Regions from separate parts of the Paenibacillus sp. BR1-192 genome, predicted to be linked through region 4. Evidence: riboswitches for the same ligand, from Rfam matches in the RefSeq annotation. Region 4 holds a riboswitch; each other region holds the start of a gene.
The links. A riboswitch is a leader RNA that binds a small molecule or an ion and turns the genes downstream of it on or off. The one in region 4 is predicted to bind cyclic di-AMP.
Positions count from the first base shown of each region.

Region 1: another riboswitch for cyclic di-AMP. It lies ahead of P0X86_RS20005 (C40 family peptidase); the one in region 4 lies ahead of P0X86_RS30775 (APC family permease).
Region 2: another riboswitch for cyclic di-AMP. It lies ahead of P0X86_RS00160 (C40 family peptidase); the one in region 4 lies ahead of P0X86_RS30775 (APC family permease).
Region 3: another riboswitch for cyclic di-AMP. It lies ahead of P0X86_RS27955 (TrkH family potassium uptake protein); the one in region 4 lies ahead of P0X86_RS30775 (APC family permease).

Region 1 is NZ_CP120718.1:4,497,303-4,501,502, forward strand. Features, by position in the region: gene P0X86_RS20000 (stalk domain-containing protein) at 1-1,102, shown strand, start outside; gene P0X86_RS20005 (C40 family peptidase) at 1,222-1,698, opposite strand; cyclic di-AMP (ydaO/yuaA leader) riboswitch at 1,702-1,835, opposite strand; gene P0X86_RS20010 (hypothetical protein) at 2,098-2,625, shown strand; gene P0X86_RS20015 (ROK family protein) at 2,931-3,884, opposite strand; gene P0X86_RS20020 (copper homeostasis protein CutC) at 3,920-4,200, opposite strand, start outside.
Region 2 is NZ_CP120718.1:31,367-35,566, reverse strand. Features, by position in the region: gene P0X86_RS00170 (M1 family metallopeptidase) at 1-1,102, shown strand, start outside; gene P0X86_RS00165 (hypothetical protein) at 1,114-1,941, shown strand; cyclic di-AMP (ydaO/yuaA leader) riboswitch at 2,288-2,423, shown strand; gene P0X86_RS00160 (C40 family peptidase) at 2,428-2,901, shown strand; gene P0X86_RS00155 (GNAT family N-acetyltransferase) at 3,408-3,908, shown strand; gene P0X86_RS00150 (c-type cytochrome) at 4,070-4,200, shown strand, end outside.
Region 3 is NZ_CP120718.1:6,101,175-6,105,374, forward strand. Features, by position in the region: gene P0X86_RS27950 (potassium channel family protein) at 20-694, opposite strand; partial or broken gene P0X86_RS27955 (TrkH family potassium uptake protein) at 711-2,052, opposite strand; cyclic di-AMP (ydaO/yuaA leader) riboswitch at 2,116-2,260, opposite strand; gene P0X86_RS27960 (CPBP family intramembrane glutamic endopeptidase) at 2,551-4,200, shown strand, end outside.
Region 4 is NZ_CP120718.1:6,693,441-6,697,640, forward strand. Features, by position in the region: gene P0X86_RS30770 (molybdopterin-containing oxidoreductase family protein) at 1-844, opposite strand, end outside; cyclic di-AMP (ydaO/yuaA leader) riboswitch at 1,330-1,525, shown strand; gene P0X86_RS30775 (APC family permease) at 1,692-3,518, shown strand; gene P0X86_RS30780 (formate/nitrite transporter family protein) at 3,659-4,200, opposite strand, start outside.

The DNA of each region.
Region 1 (4,200 bases), 2.2 Mb from region 4:
CGTGCCGTTCCGGACGGTCGGTGAAGCGCTGGGCATTCAAATCACGTGGAACAGCAAGACGCAAACGGTGAAGGCCATTGGCGAGGTGAAAGGTCAAACGACGGAAGTGCTGCTTCAAGTCGGAAGCACGAGCGCAACCGTCAACGGTAAAAAAGTGAAGCTGGCCGCTCCCCCTGTCCAACGGGAAGGTCGCGTTCTGATTCCGCTCAGCTCGTTCAGCAGCCAATTCGGCGTCAATGTCGGCTGGAATCAGGCGACTCGCACGGTCTCCCTCGTGTCGCCGCAGCGCGAAATGCATCTAAGAGCCTTTTATGCTTTGCAATCTTTCCAAGAGCGGGATCTCGTAGCATCCATGAATTCAGTCGCCTTCGGCTGGAGCCGCATTGATCGGGAAGGTCAGTTTACGCTTCAAGGCGACGAGTATCGTCTGCCTGCGGCGGCCGGCGACGTGACTCCGCAATCGATTGTTGCGGATGCAGCGGATCGGGAGATTAAACCGTACCTTATGGTTTACGCTTTGGACGGAAACGGCGAATTAACCAAAGTCCTCAGCGACAGCAGCCTTCGCCAAAAGTCCATTGAGGGCATCACGACCGCGGTGGCGGATAACGGATTCGGCGGCGTGGTGCTTGATTTCGAAGGGCTCGGTTTTAAACTGGATGCCGCGAAGCAGCAGAAGCTGCTTAATGATTACGTCAAGCAATTGAAAGCGGCATTGCCGAGCGACATTGCTCTGTCCTTAGCCGTTCCGCCATTGAACAGCGCCTATAAAGGCTATGATTACAAGACGCTGGCCTCCCTTGCCGATGATCTCATCGTCATGGCGTATCAGTACAATCCGGTTGGCACCAAAGCCCAGGTTCCTGAACCCAACAGTCTGGTGGACCAAGCCATTCAGCAGGCACTTCAGGCAGGCGTTCCTAAGCAGAAGCTCCTGCTCGGCATCAGCTTAAGCAGCGAAACCGCCACATCCGTCGACGATAAGCTCGGCTTGGCCAAGCGCTATGGTCTGAAAGGTGCCGCCTTCTGGCGTCTGGGCTTGTTCCGTTCCTATAATAATGGCATGGAAGCCGCCGTGAATGCCTCTGTCGTAAAGGAATAATCTAGTGAATCCTTTCGCAGAATCCCAAATTATAATCTTCTATAAAAAAGAAAGCCTGACAAGATCATCTCTTGTCAGGCTTTCCGGTTATGTATCGAACTCTAAACTGCTTATTCCAATTAGCTCGCGCTTCCTACCAGTTTAGCATAGTTCTCTTGACTCAATACACGGCGCGCCGTTACATAACGCGGTTCGTAATAGGAGTCGCTAAGCTTGCTGATTCTTACGCCCTTGCTGCTGGAAGCATGCGCAAATTGTCCATCTCCAATGTAAACGCCCGCATGGGAAATGCCGCTTCCGCTTGTATTGAAGAATACCAAATCTCCGACTCTCAGGTCCTCGCGATCCACATGAACCCCGGCTTTAGCCTGACTCTGGGATGTGCGCGGAAGATCCATGTCGAAATTTCTAAACATATACAGAATAAATCCGGAGCAATCAAATCCGCTTGTCGTTGTTCCGCCCCATTTATAAGGCGTTCCTACCAATTGCTTCACTTGATGCTGAAAATTCGGTTGTTGATCAGCATAAGCTGATACGGCACCTGAAGAAAAAATAATTGCAGACCCAAGCAATGTGATGACAAATTTCTTCAAAATATGTTCTCTCCTTCGATGCCTACGGAGTTAGCTAAGGGTTCGGTTGAAGGTTCCCTATACTCTCTATGGTACAAGAATAATTCACCCAAGACGGTTCCCCCGTTTTCACAAACGAAATTCGGCAAAATTCATTAACATTTTGTAACCTTCTCTTAATATAGTATACAAGCAAGGATGCTGTCAATAATATCCTAGAAATCTATCACTATATGTTAATCAATGTCGTATAGGCTGAAAATTTTCATGTTTTTTCATTATGCCATCTCGTTTACTCATGACAATTATGTAACACTCCATCGAACCTCCGGCGACGTTTTGTTAACGGGCATGCAACTTTTTTGCAGTTCGGAACGTTTACATATTCAGACAAGAAATCAAAGAGGTGATCCTTCGCTTATGAGTCAAATCACGATGGCTGAAGCTTTGGCAGTCCGGGCAGCAATCAACCGTCTCATGAATCAATTGATGTCGGAACGCTTGAACAACAGCAGCACGATCATTGAAAAAGGGGAAACGGCGGAGTATCCTGCTCGCAGCGTGGATGCCATTACGGAAGAGATCGAAGCCGCCGCAGCGGATTACAGAAAGCTGGATCTGCTGATGGCAATCTCCAACACGACGCAGACCATTAGTTGGAACGGCTCCGACATGACCATCATGGAGGCGATCGAGCTCGCCAAACAAATGCGCAGCGATATCGGACAGCTTGCCCATCTCGGCTCCCGCAAGAAGCTGGAGCGCCAGAGCGGACGGGGAAGCGGAGATGGCGCCGTAACGCTGTTTAACGTGGCCCTATACGATCCGGAAGCTTATCAGGCGCAGGCGCGCAAGAAGGAACGCGAAGTGACCAGGCTCTCCTCACTGATCGAGCATGCCAACCATACGAGCATGATTACGTTCGACGCATCAAAATACATGGAGTAGCGGAATCCGCCGGCTCCAAGCCTGCAGGCCGCCTCGCGTGCGGGTTTGGAGCCGGCGGATTCCGTCGGCGGGCGGGAAAGTGCGGGCAACCGCTTATTGTTTGTCGGATACAAACAAACCTAATAGGAAACCAAAAACTCGACTCCAGTGAAAACGGATGACGGCTTACGGTTTACGCCTATCACCTGTCACAAGTTACGGACTTCGCTTACGCAAATATGATCGCTCCGTTTCCCGCTCTCTTCATGAATAATCAGAAAGCCGCCCTTGAGGGCGGCTTTTGTTGCCTTTTCTTTACGAATGTATTATTGGAACAAGGCTGCGGCTCCCACCAGGCCAACATCGTCCCGCAGTCCCGCAGGAACGATCTCGTAGGTTCCTAAATAAGACGGCATGACCAGCTTATCCGTCATTTCCCGAAGCTGCGGGAAAAGGAGCTCGCCTGCTCTGCTCACACCCCCGCCAACCACGATGCGATCGGGGTTGAAGCTGTGAATGACGTTAACCAGTCCAAGCGCCATGTAATAAACGGCACGATCGATGACCTCCACTGCGACGGGGTCATGAAGACGTTTAGCCTCGAATACATGCCTGGCGTTCACGCCTCCATCGGCTGCGGCCAGTTCAGAAATAACGCTGGTCTGGGTAAGCATCCGCTGGGATGCTGCCAGGCCGATGGCCGTTCCTGAAGCAAACACCTCCCAGCAGCCATGGCTGCCGCAATTGCACTGCGGACCGCTGGGATCAATGATATGATGCCCAAGCTCCCCTGCAAAGGAATTGCTGCCCAGAAACAGCTTGCCATCCAGCACGATGCCTGAACCGATGCCTGTGCTGAGCGTCACGTAAACCATGTTCGTCGACCCTCGGCCGGCACCTCTTACATATTCGCCCCATGCGGCTGCATTGGCATCATTCAGCACTTGTACTTCCGTATTCAGATCTCGTTCCATCCAGGCTTTGAGCGGGACGTTGGTCCATTCCGGCAAATTCGTGCCGTGAATGACAATGCCCTCCCGGCTGTTAACCGTTCCCGGCGAAGCCATGCCTACGCCTCGAAGCGGGTGGCCGCCCGACACGCTGCGAATCATGTTCGTAATTCTCGCGACCACTTCCTCGGCCGTACGCGCTCCGGCTGTCTCCATTTGCTCCCGGTTCAGCAGCTGTCCTTCGGAATCAAAGAGCGCTGCCGCGATCTTCGTACCCCCAAGGTCAACGCCAACCACAAATTCTTGCTGTTTATTCAATTCGGTTTGCAATTTTTGTTCACCTGTTTCCGATAGGTTTGCTACTTCTATTGATGTAAGCTGTCAGCCAATGATCGCAGCTCAACCGGATCAATGGGCTTCAGCCCTGATCGGCCATACCGGACAGCGGAGCCGAAATGAACCTCGCTCACGCCGGTCTGGTCGATGAAATCGCGTATGATTTCCCACTTCAGGCCTTTCCCGGCCAATATCTTAAGCCCGCTGCCTGCGGCTTGTTCCACAAGCTCGCGAATCCTCGGGATCGCTTGCGGTGCCGGCTGCGGTCCTCCCGACGTCAAGACGCGGGTGACGGCCGGATATTTCTGCA
Region 2 (4,200 bases), 540 kb from region 4:
TTTTGCCTGGTCGGCCTCGCCCAACTTTGTCACGGCCGAGGAGGCCTTCTCGGCACCGGGCGTGCCGGGCGTCCGCATCAAGCTGTATCTCGATCCGGCCCATAAAGACCTGAAGGACCGTTACTTTGATGCCGCCAAGTCGGCACTGGCTTCGTTTGGTAAATGGTACGGAACCTATCCTTATTCCACGTTGTCCATCGTCGTCCCGCCGGAGTCGGGCAACGGTGCAGGCGGCATGGAATACCCGACGCTGGTCACGGCCTTCGGGGCCAAGAACGATTCGCCGGGTTATGAGCTCGAACGGACCGTCATTCACGAGATCGCCCACCAATATTTTTACGGAATGATCGCAAGCAACGAATTTGAGGAAGCATGGCTGGACGAGGCCTTTGCAACCTATGCAGAAGAAAGAGTGATGGAGAAGGAATACGGCATTACCTCCAACACCGCTGCTCAAGGAGCATCGATTACCTCCCCTGCCCCGCTGAAGATGGAGTCCTGGAAATACAGCTCACACGAGAACTACGCGCTGAATGTTTACACGAGAGGCAAGCTGGTGCTGCAAGGCATTGAACGGCAGGTCGGTCCACAGATGATGGGGAAAATCATGCATACCTATGCCCAGAAATACCGTTTCAAACACCCAACCACGTCTGATTTTCAGAAAGTCGTCGAGCAAGTAAGCAAAACCTCCTGGCAATCGTATTTTGACCAATATGTATATGGAAGCCAAATGGCCGACGTCGCCATCGAAGTGATCAAAACCAAAAATAAAGGCACGTCAGACCATCCGCGGTATGAATCCACGGTCAAGATTACGAGCAAGGACGGAGATATAACCGATGTGCCTATCGTGTTCGCCTTTGAAGACGGCAAAACGGTGGAGCGAACCTGGAGCGGCAAGGACGGAAAAGTTACGTACACCCTGGAATACAGCACCCCGCTCGCCTGGGCCATGGTTGATCCGAAATACTCCATCGTTCTGGAGAATAGACACATCAATAACTATATGAAGGCAGGAATGGATCCGAAGGTGGTCACACGCTGGAATCTCAGTATTACCAAGCTTGTGGAGACGTTGTTCGGCAGCCTGTCATGGTGAGGGGGGAGCACATGAAAAGTTATGCAGGCCAAGGGTGGATCAGTGTTAAAGACCAATTATACGTCTCCATTCTGCTGTTCTTGTACCGCATGCTGTGGGGATATTGCCTGTACCGGCTTGTAAAATCGGCAGTCGTCCCCCTGCTGATGCGGTATCCGGATTCTGCCCCTAACGAGCTTAGTCGCCTGTTATTCTTCTACGAGGGCGAGATGAGTCTATCGTTAAGCGGCACGGTCCATACCTATGGTTGGCTTCTGGCCGCTCTGCTCCTGATCCGGATGGTATGTACCCCGCTCATTCGGGCAGGCATCTTCTATAACCTCCACCAGGAGGCCAAGGGCGAGCGCGGATTATTCTTCTTCACCGGCATGCAGAAGCTATGGAAGCCCGTTACGGTGTTTTATCTGATCGAACTTGTTCTTACCTTTGTGCCCGGATACTGGATTCTGCCCAAAATCCTTCCGATCTTTCTGAACGGGATCCATGAGCCGGTTCTGCTGCTTCATGCGCTGCCTCATGCAGCCGGCTGGTTTCTGTACGCCTATCTGATTCGCCTGTTATTGCTCTATATGCAATTCGGCCGTACGGACAATTCCGGCATGATCAGCTCCATTCTTGCGCTCTTCCGCCGACTGGGCACGGCTGTGCTGTTATCCCTTACCATTGGCGGATCGGCCTGCGTCATTCTTTTGCTCCTGAGCTCGGCATCGCTCTTCTGGGCGGGATTGATCGGCTTGATTATTCAGCAAGCCTCTTATTTTCTGAATGGACTCTTCCAAATTTGGGTAATTTCCGCTCAATACCATTTGTGGCGGGATTCTTCCTCGCAGCATGCCTAATCGTTACATTTCGTTACCATCTTATGATAAACAAGCTCGTAAATATGCTGTAATCGGAAGCGACACATTTCTCTCTCGGACTTGATTTTACAAAGAATAGAAGCTCATTTTTCCTCAATATTACATTTTCCGATGGCCAAATTACAAAAAAACCTGATCCCGCATGATGGGGACAGGTTTTTTTGTATAAAAATGAGCTTTCCTCATTTGCCAAATTGTTAATACTCTGCTAAAATAACGAATATGTTAGTAACAACTTTGTCATCTTTACTGTAACTTTTTGCTGGAACTATGTAATTTCGTTAAGCATGTTGGAACGTCAGACGTCTATGAATGGGTTCATCAACATTTTAAGGAGCCGAATTCCCATGATTGGGAAGCGGGGGATCCGTTTTGGGTGAATTGATCTCGCAAGAGAGGGATCATAGGGGACCTTCAACCGAACCCTTAAGCTAACCTCGCAGGCAATGGAAGGAGCTTTTTGTTTTGAAAAAGAAGTTAACGGCCATTTCTCTAGGCCTGGCCCTCGCACTCACATTAGGGACCGGAAGCGCTTTCGCCGATTCCAAATTAAATACTGCAATCAAACCAGCCATTGGTGTCTCTTATAAAACAGGTGGAACCACAACGAATGGTTTTGACTGCTCCGGATTCACCAGCTATATCTACAAGAAACTTGGTCTAAGCCTGCCGCGCACGTCTGGAGCTCAATACAAAGTCGGTACGGCCGTAGCCAAGAGCAAGCTGAAAGCTGGCGATCTCGTGTTCTTCAACACATCCGGCAGAGGTGTATCTCATGTGGGTATTTATGTTGGGGGCGGAAAATTCGCTCATTCCTCATCCTCGCGCGGTGTCATCATCAGTCCGCTGAGCCAGAGCTATTACGCCAATCGATACGTAGGTGCTAAGCGAGTCATGAGTCAGTCTACGTACAAGTCTGTAGCTGTGAACTACAATTAATTATTGGAACTTCATTGATTTATCCTTTACAAGAAGCCCTGGGCGTATGAGATTGTGCCGATCTCATCCAGCGGCTTTTTCTTTTGTCTGCTCTGTGTATACCTTTATAACGTTTGGGACAACGAAAAAGTTCCCACTTTTCGAGAAAAAAAGAAAATTATTATGCAAATTCTCTTCGCTTCCCCAAGTCATTGCATCTTCTACACTTTATATACCCTCCTCTCCCTTCATTAAACACCCTAATGGAAAAATATTGATTTTATTTTCTGAGGACTACTACGAGCAGCGATACGTAGGTGCCGAGCGCAACATAAGCAATGATTAGTATGAAAAGTCGACCGGAGAATCCTCCTAAGCTTCGATGTCTTATCCTCGTCCTGCCCATACATATCCGTTTGCCCGTCAAAGGAGACCTACTTCTCTTGGACGGGCTTTTTGAATGCGGCTAGAATGTTTGAGAAATGGGGTATAATTTAATTTGTAATTATGACAGGGGGACTTTGCCAATGGATGCAGCACCGATTTCATTTCATACGGTGGTCATGCGTGAAGAGCACGCGAAAGAAATATGCGCCTGGACCTATCCTCCTCCCTATAACATTTACGGTTTTCTTCCCTGGGAGCAGATGAAGGGGCTTGAGATCGAGTTTGGGGATCCGGACATCCGCCGGGAACAGTACATTTCGATTTTGGATGAACGGAAGACGCTATGGGGATTTGCCCAGCTGTTTCCGATGCATGAGGTTACGCGGATCGGGCTGGGCATGCGGCCTGATTGGTGCGGGCGGGGAATGGGTAAACGGTTTATGCAGACGATTGTCCGGGAAGCGAGGCGGAGGCGGCCTGCCGATGAGATCGACCTGGAGGTAATGACCTGGAATGAGCGCGCGATCCGTGCATACGAAAAGGCGGGCTTTCATATCACCGATACGTACGAGCGCCTTACACCGACGGGAAACGCCCTTTTCCACTGCATGGTGTATGAGCCTCCGGCAAATGAGGAATAGTAATCTTTGTCTATATGAAAAAGCACAATTTTGTGTACTTTTTATGAAGGCGCGCGGTATAGTTGCTTTTTTTGTCACAACTGGCTATGCTGTCTATGGATGTTGGTTTATAATGGAGACAAGTGCAAAAGTGCAGTATACATAGAAGGGACGATATGACGATGCAAAAATGGATCATGAGCGGATTGTTCTTCGTCGCATGTGCGTTGGCTATTGCGCTGATGTTTACGCTCCCAGGCAAGGAACAGGTAGCTCAGGAAGAGAAGCCGACTATGCCGGAAGTGACTCTGGA
Region 3 (4,200 bases), 590 kb from region 4:
CAGTTTTTTTCTACTATATTTATTTTTCGAGCATATTCACGACTTCGGACTCAAAGCGGTCCACGTTGTCATTGGAGCCGATGACGACCATAATGTCGCCGGAATTCACGACGTCCATGGCCGTCGGAGCAACGATAATGCCGGACTGTTTATTCAGCGCCACCACGCTGACGCCGTACCGGACCCTCGTATTAAGCTCGCTCAGCGTTTTTCCGTCCATGCAGTCCGTGACCGTCATCTCCACAATCAGATAATCCTTGGATAATTCGATATAATCAAGCAGGTTTGGCGTCACGAGCTGGTGCGCTACCCGGATCCCCATATCCCGTTCGGGAAAGATGACCCGGTCCACGCCAAGCTTCTCCAGCGCCCGGCCGTGCAGCACCGATATCGCCTTGGCAACGACCATCGCGACACCCAGCTCTTTCAACAGGATGGCGGAGAGGATGCTCATCTGAATGTCGTTCCCGATCGCAACGATCCCGCAGTCGAAGTTGCGGATGCCAAGCGATTTAAGCACTTCCTCATCCGTCGCGTCCGCCACCACCGTATGCGTCAGCAGCTCGCTCATGTCCTCGACGACCTCTTCGTTCCGGTCGATGCCGAGCACCTCATATCCCTGTTCCATCAGCTCCAGCGCCAGACTGGCGCCAAATCGCCCCAAACCGATGATTGCAAATTGCTTTGGTTTCATGTCTCTCCTATACCCCTTATCCAATTATCATTTTGCCTTCCGGATGACGATATAATTCTTTACCCTTTTTCGGCCCCAGTGCATAAGCAAGCGTCAACGGCCCCAATCGACCCGCAAACATCGTAAGGCTGATCAGGATCTTGCCGAACACGGTCAAATCGGGCGTTAAGCCCATGGAGAGACCTACCGTACCGAAGGCGGATGTCGTTTCGAATAGAATCTCCAGGAAGTCCCCTTCCTCTGTCGTCGACAGAATCATCGAGACGGTTAGAACGAGCAGCAGGGCCAGCAAGGCAATGGTCAGTGCCTTCAGCACCCGCTCCTGGGCCAGGCGATAACGGAACATGACGATGTCTTCCCGCCCGCGCATCATCGCGATGACCGCCCCTACCATAATGGTAAAGGTCGTGGTTTTGATGCCGCCGCCGGTTGACCCTGGAGATGCTCCGATAAACATCAGGATGACGATAAAAAATTGCGTTGCCTGTCTGAGCCCCGTAATATCTATAGTATTCGCGCCCGCCGTACGCGGCGTTACGGATTGGAATAACGCGCCGAAGAATTTTCCGCCCCAGTTCAGGGAACCCAGCGTTCTCGGATTGGTAAATTCAAATATGAGAATGACGATAAATCCGACCGCAAGCAAGGCAGCCGTCATCGTGAGCACCACCTTGGAGTGCAGGGAGAGCCTCCGCTGTTTTCGATAATCGATCAGATCGGACAGCACAATAAATCCAATGCCCCCGGAAACAATCAAGAACATCACGACGAAGTTGACTACCGGATCGTATACATACCCGGTCAAACTCCGAAAATCGCCAAACAAATCGAAGCCGGCGTTGTTAAACATCGTCACCGCATGAAAAACACCGTAATAGATCGCCCGGCCCAGCGGCATATCAAACGCCCAACGAATCGATAAAATGACTGCGCCGCAGGCCTCGATGACGAGGGAGTACAGCAATACTCTGCGTATCAGCCTTACGATGCCTTCCATCGAGGACTGATTCATCGCTTCCTGTAAGATTAGACGGTCTTTGAGCGATATGCGTCTTTTTCAGAACCAAGGCGAATAAAGTAGCCATCGTCATGAATCCGAGCCCGCCGATTTGAATCAGCAGCATGATCACGACTTCTCCGAAGGAACTGAATGTCGTTCCCGTATCCACCACGACCAGGCCCGTTACGCACGTTGCCGAGGTCGAAGTGAACAAGGCGTCAGTAAATCCAAGCGGTTCGCCCGTCGTCGTCGAGATTGGCAGCATTAACAGCCCGGTCCCGATGAAGATGATGGCCGCAAAACCAAGCACGAGAATTTGAGGCGGAGACAATGTAAGCCAGTTTAATTTAGCGTTCAATCGGACACCTTCTTTAAAAAAATCAACGAAAAAAGACACTGGAAAACGCAGTGCCTTTCGGTCTGGTTCCTGTGCAACAGCCTACGAGGTTAGCTGACGGATTCGGGCATTTCCACAGGTCGCCCTATTCATTATTCCGGGAATAATGAAATTCACCCCAATTACATGGTTCCCCCATTTTCATTACGAAATTCGGCTGGAATATTCGGTTCCTTCAAGCATGATGTGATTATAACTCAATCCGTTACGTAACCCAATGCCGTTTTTCGCCCGAAATATCTTTAAAAGAGCGCGAATTGGGCATATTCAAGAATACAAGCGTAGGGTTCTCTAACGTTTTCGAAACCTTTCATTCATTTTCATCGATTTATTTCAATATTCCGATAATTGGGATAAGCTGCTTATGGCTTTCATACTATGTTATATTGACTCTATGCGTTCTTAATCAGGCATATCGAATACCAGTGGGAGTATCAACTTTCTTAGAGGAGGAATTTCATGAATCGTGCAAGAGAGCCCTTGAAGCTGAAGCCCAATCTGAAGCAGCTCATCGCGCCTGCCGCAGTCGGCCTGATTCTGTTCCTATTATTTCAGGTATTTCCGTGGGCGAATCCGGACGATGCCGAGATGGCCTCACCGGATATCATTTCCAAGGAGCAGGCTCGGCAGGCAGCTTCAAGGTTTGCTCAGGAGCATCTGCAGTTTGCGGCTGCGGACACGGACGAAGCCTTGGTTACATATCAATCCAAATCGGAACTTTACGGATATCTGGCGAAGGAGAAGAGGCTTTCGGAATATAACAAAACCTATGAAGCCAAATATCCCTATGACGTATACCGCGTTCGCTTCAGCGAGCCTGGAGGCGATGCCCTCAATGTGGACGTGCACATGCAGAATTCCGGCATCGTCGGATTCTCGTATGATTATGCCCGTTCCAGCTTTGACCGGATCAAGCTGAACAAGGGCGAGATTCAGAGGCAGATGCTGCTCGTCGTTGAGGACGGCATGACATTGGCCGAGAAGCAGGCGCTGGCGGAGCCATGGCTTCAACGGGCGGGTTATGACCTGTCGAATCTGGAGCTGGTTACGAAGGAAGGGGAGCCCCGTCTCAAATATGTGGACCCTGAATCCAGGATCGGGGACTCCAGGCTGGAGCACCGCTTCACCTTCGAGCAGGGGAAATTGCGCTCTTATGAGCCCTCCTTCTCGGTGCCAGCCGCCCACTCTGCTTATGTCAACAAGCAGACGCAGGATGCCACCCTGCTGACGCTCGCAGGGTACGGCCTGTTCACCCTAATCCTGGGCATTCTTGCGATTGTGTACAGCGTGAAGACCAGGGCCTACACCTCGTTTAAGCGCGGCCTGTTCTTATCCGCGCTGCTGTTCGTCATTCAAATGCTGAATACGTATAACCTGATTCCCGTTTTCAAATCGGAAGGCATGTCGCAAACCGGCGTGCTCGGGATGATGATTTTCTATGCCGTCTATTCGCTCGTCTTCTCCGCCCTGCTCTATTTTTCCCTTGTCGGCGGCAGCGGGCTGTGGCATAAAGAAGACGGGCTCAATCCATGGCCGCGTGCCAAAGAACCCGGATACGGGCATTACGTGCTGGACAGCATGAAGCTGGGGTATATGTGGGCCTTCATCCTGCTTGGCGTCCAATCCGTCATCTTTATCGGTCTTGGTCTGACCCTGAATACATGGTCCACCACGGATGCGACGCAATCGCCTTACAACATGCTGTATCCTTGGCTGTTTCCGTTGATGGCCTGGCTGGCCGGCATATCCGAGGAGGCCGTGTACCGGCTGTTCGGCATCAAGATGGTGAAAAAGATCGTCCGCAACACCTTTGTCGCAAGCTTGATCACCTCGCTTATCTGGGCACTGGGACATACGCTCTATCCGATATACCCCGTGATCTCCCGGCCGATTGAGCTGGTCATCATCGGTTTGCTGTTCAGCTACATCTTCTTGAAATACGGGTATTTGGCGGCGATGTTCTCCCATGTCATCTTCAACAGCATCCTGATGGGCATCAGCCTGATCATGCTCAAGGATGCAGCCAACCTGCTGACCGGCGCTTTTTACATGGTGCTTCCGGCGATTGTCGCCTATGCGATTTACCGTTTCAACCCGACAAAAAAAGAG
Region 4 (4,200 bases):
CGATCGAGATGCCGGTAATGGAAGAAACGTGCTCCGGCGTGTATTCTTTGACGTGCTCGCGCAAGGCTTCATGACCAATCGTATACTTGCGGAGGAATTCCTCATTTACCATGCCGTCACGGAACATGATGTGCATGAGGCCGACGGCCAGCGCCGCATCCGTGCCTGGATACAGCGGAATGAACCAGTCCGCCCATTGCCCCGTCTGGTTCTTGTGGACATCGATCACAACGACCTTAGCACCGGCTTTGCGCGCTTTCTCTGCAATCACCATCTGGTGCATATTGGTGCTGACGATGCTGCCGCCCCAGACGAGGATGACGTCGGCTCGTACGGTGTCCTCCGGAACGGTTCCCCCATTAAACCCCATCACGGATTTCCAGCCCTCATTGCCCGCGGAATTGCAGATCGACTGCTTCAGGCGGCTGGCACCCAGCCTGTTGAAGAATCTGCGGTCCATGCCGTCGACGCTCAATATCCCCATATTACCGTAGAAGCTGTAGGGCAGGATGCTCTCGGAGCCGTATTCCTCGATCAAGCCCTTATAGCGTCCGGCTATCTCCTGAATGGCTTCGTCCCAGCTGATCCGCTCGAAGGCGCCCTCTCCCTTGGGACCTACTCTTCGCAGCGGATAGAGCACGCGTTCCGGATGGTACACCCGGTGTGCCATATTACGGACTTTATTGCAGATGGCTCCCTGCGTAATCGGATGCTCCGGGTTACCGGTCACCTTGACGATTTTTCCGTTCTCTTTATGCAGCAGCAGGCCGCATGTATCGGGACAATCCAACGGACATACCGCCGGAAATACGCCGTTTTCCTGATGAATCATCGCTTGAGTCATTTCGTGCTTCCCCCTTTTGCTCGGCTGCATCATATCCCTTTATCTTAAAAGAAAATCGGGGTTCCAGTAAAGTCATACATTTTTTTCTAATCAGGTGATTCACTTTTCTTCCCCCCGGGTATATTCCTATCAAGAGCAAAGAAGAGGAACCCAGACCCTTTCTCTTCCTTGCCGAATCATGGACCACTCCCAAAAAAATTCGCCATGCCAGTGTCTCCTCCCCCGAGACCGGCATGGCGAATTTGTTTATATGGCATCCTCCCAGTGACCGATGTTCCCCGCGAATAACCTTCCATATTATAGAAACTCGTGATTTTCGCAGAAAACATGCAAAATAAAAAGCCTGTCAAAGCCACGTCTTTATGTAAGCGCTTATCTGTCATTTTTTATAAATAATTCTGTTCGAATGATCGTTGGAGGATGTTTTACAAACGATTGGAGCAGGCGTAATATACTATTCAGCTTCGAAAACATTCTTCATATTCACATGACATTCGCTTAATTTCCTTGATGGAAAGCGGGGGAACCAACCGTATGGAGGGATACCTATAGGATCCTTCAACCATACTAAGGGGTGAATCCTGATTCCATCGCGTACGTACGCCGCGATGGAATCAGGTAGGGCGACTCTCACCGCCCGAATCCGACAGCTAACCTCGTCAGCGTTGATCGGGAGGGTTGTGAACTTGTGATCAAACACAGGGTTCTAACCTGTGTTTTTTGTTTGCCAAAAATCAGCATAGGAAGGGTGACCGTTCCTATGTCCAGCATATAAAAAACACCGATAGAAGTCCGTTCAGGGAGCTTCTACCATGAACTTAATCTTAAGCGGCGGTGAAAAACAACCATGTTATCCTCAATCAAGCGCTTCCTCATCGGAAGACCGCTTAAATCGACGGAATTAGGCGAACAAAAGCTGAATAAAACCAAGGCGCTGGCCATCCTGTCATCCGATGCGCTATCGTCCGTGGCCTATGGCCCGGAACAAATCCTCATTGTGTTGATGACCGTCGGGGCAGCTGCCTATTGGTATTCCATACCGATTGCCGTCGGCGTCCTGGTCTTGTTGCTGGCACTTATCCTGTCGTACAGACAAATTATTTTCTCCTATCCGCACGGCGGCGGCGCATATGTCGTGTCCAAACGGAATTTGGGCATGTACCCGGGGCTGGTTGCCGGCGGTTCCTTGCTCGTGGACTATATCCTGACGGTTGCGGTCAGCGTGTCGGCCGGGACGGATGCGATCACGTCGGCTTTTCCGGAATTGCATGCCTATAATCTGCCGATTTCCATCGTGTTCGTTCTATGCTTGACCGTATTGAATTTAAGAGGGGTTACGGAGTCGGCCTCCATACTGGCTTATCCGGTTTACCTGTTCGTGCTTGCGTTATTCATCCTGATCGGGGTAGGGATATTCAACATTGCCACAGGCCATGCGTCTCCGGAGCTTCATACGCCGATCGGCACGCCCGTAGCCGGGCTGAGCTTGTTTCTGCTCCTGCGCGCATTTGCCTCGGGCAGCTCCGCCCTGACCGGCGTGGAGGCGATTTCCAATGCCATTCCGAATTTCAAAGACCCGGCCCCGAATAACGCGGCCAAAACTCTGGTGGCGATGGGATCGCTGCTGGCCCTGTTATTTTCGGGCATCGTTTTCCTGGCTTATTACTATGGGGTCAGTCCCAGCGAACAAGTCACAGTCGTTTCCCAAATTGCCGAGCATACCTTCGGGCGAAATGCGCTTTATTACTTCATACAAGGGACAACGGCCTTAATTCTGATCCTTGCCGCCAACACGGCGTATTCCGCTTTTCCCCTGCTTGCCGTCAATCTGGCGAAGGATAAGTTCATTCCTAGAATGTTCACCGTCCGCGGCGACCGTCTGGGATACTCGAACGGAATCATTATTCTTGGATTTTTCTCCATTCTGCTGCTGCTGGCTTTTGAAGGCAAAACCGAGCATCTGATTCCGCTCTATGCCGTCGGCGTGTTTATCCCGTTTACCCTCTCCCAGACGGGGATGATGGTGAAATGGATTCGCGAAAAGCCCGAAGGCTGGATCGTCAAGCTGATCATTAACACCACCGGCGCATGCATCAGCTTTATCGTGACCATGATCTTCTTCTTTACGAAATTCGCCCAGGTGTGGACCGTGCTGATATTCCTGCCGCTGATCATCTGGATTTTCACCCGGATCCGCAAGCATTACGAGGCGGTAGCGGACCAGCTCCGGATTACGACCTGCGAGCCGGTTAAGCCGATTGAGGGGAATGTCATCATCCTGCCTGTGGCAGGAATCACGCATGTGGTGGAGAACTCGCTGAATTACGCCAAATCGCTGGGAGCGGGCCAAATCATCGCGGTGTACGTGCCGTTCGAGCGGGAGGAGGAAGTCGCCTTCCAGGAAAAATGGAAAAAGTGGCAGCCGGACATCCGGCTGGTAACGCTGCACTCGCCTTATCGGAGCATCATTCAGCAGCTGACGAAATTCATCGATACCGTGCAGCGCAAGGCGAGCGAATCCGACTATCAGGTTACCGTCGTCATTCCGCAGTTCATCCCCAAGAAGGGCTGGCATAATTTCCTGCACAATCAATCCAGCCTGCTCATCCGGGCACATCTCCTGTATCGGAGAGACGTGATCATCACGACGGTTCCCTACCATTTAAAAAAATAGCGGGCTTGTTCCCTGCTTGATTCATTACTGGGAACAGCCTCGCGTATCACGACAAAAAGCTGCGTTCAACCATCCTTGATGAAAGGCAGCGGTTGATCGCAGCTTTTTCTTTAAGCCAGACGCTCGCCAGGCTTCCGGCATTAGGAAACATTCTGCGCCGAATGAACCTGTTGGGGAGCGCCGGCCGATGGCACAGGCGTCTGCTCGCCGCGCGGAGCGGCTGCGGCCTGTTTCTCCTGCTTTAAATAAACGGTTCCGTATGTCGCTCCCACAAATAACGCGCCGCCAACGAAATTGCCCAGCCATACCGGAATGAAGTTCATCAGATACTCGCCCCAGCTGTAATAGCCTTCAAAAATCGCGGCCGGGATGAGAAACATGTTGGCCACCACGTGCTGAAACCCGATGGCGACAAACGCCATGGTCGGAAACCAGATCCCGAGAATTTTGCCGCTCATCTGATCCGATCCGTAGGACAGCCATACGGCGAGGGCTACGAGCCAGTTGCACCCGATGCCCGACAGGAAGGCTTGCAGGAAGCTGTCGTCCAGCTTATGCCCGGCCATATCCACCAGTTTCTCCAGGTAAACGCCGCTGCCTGTCAGACCGGTCACATGGCCGAAGAAGTAAGCGACGAATAACGCTCCCAACATATTGCTGACCGTGACAAGCGCTAAATTCC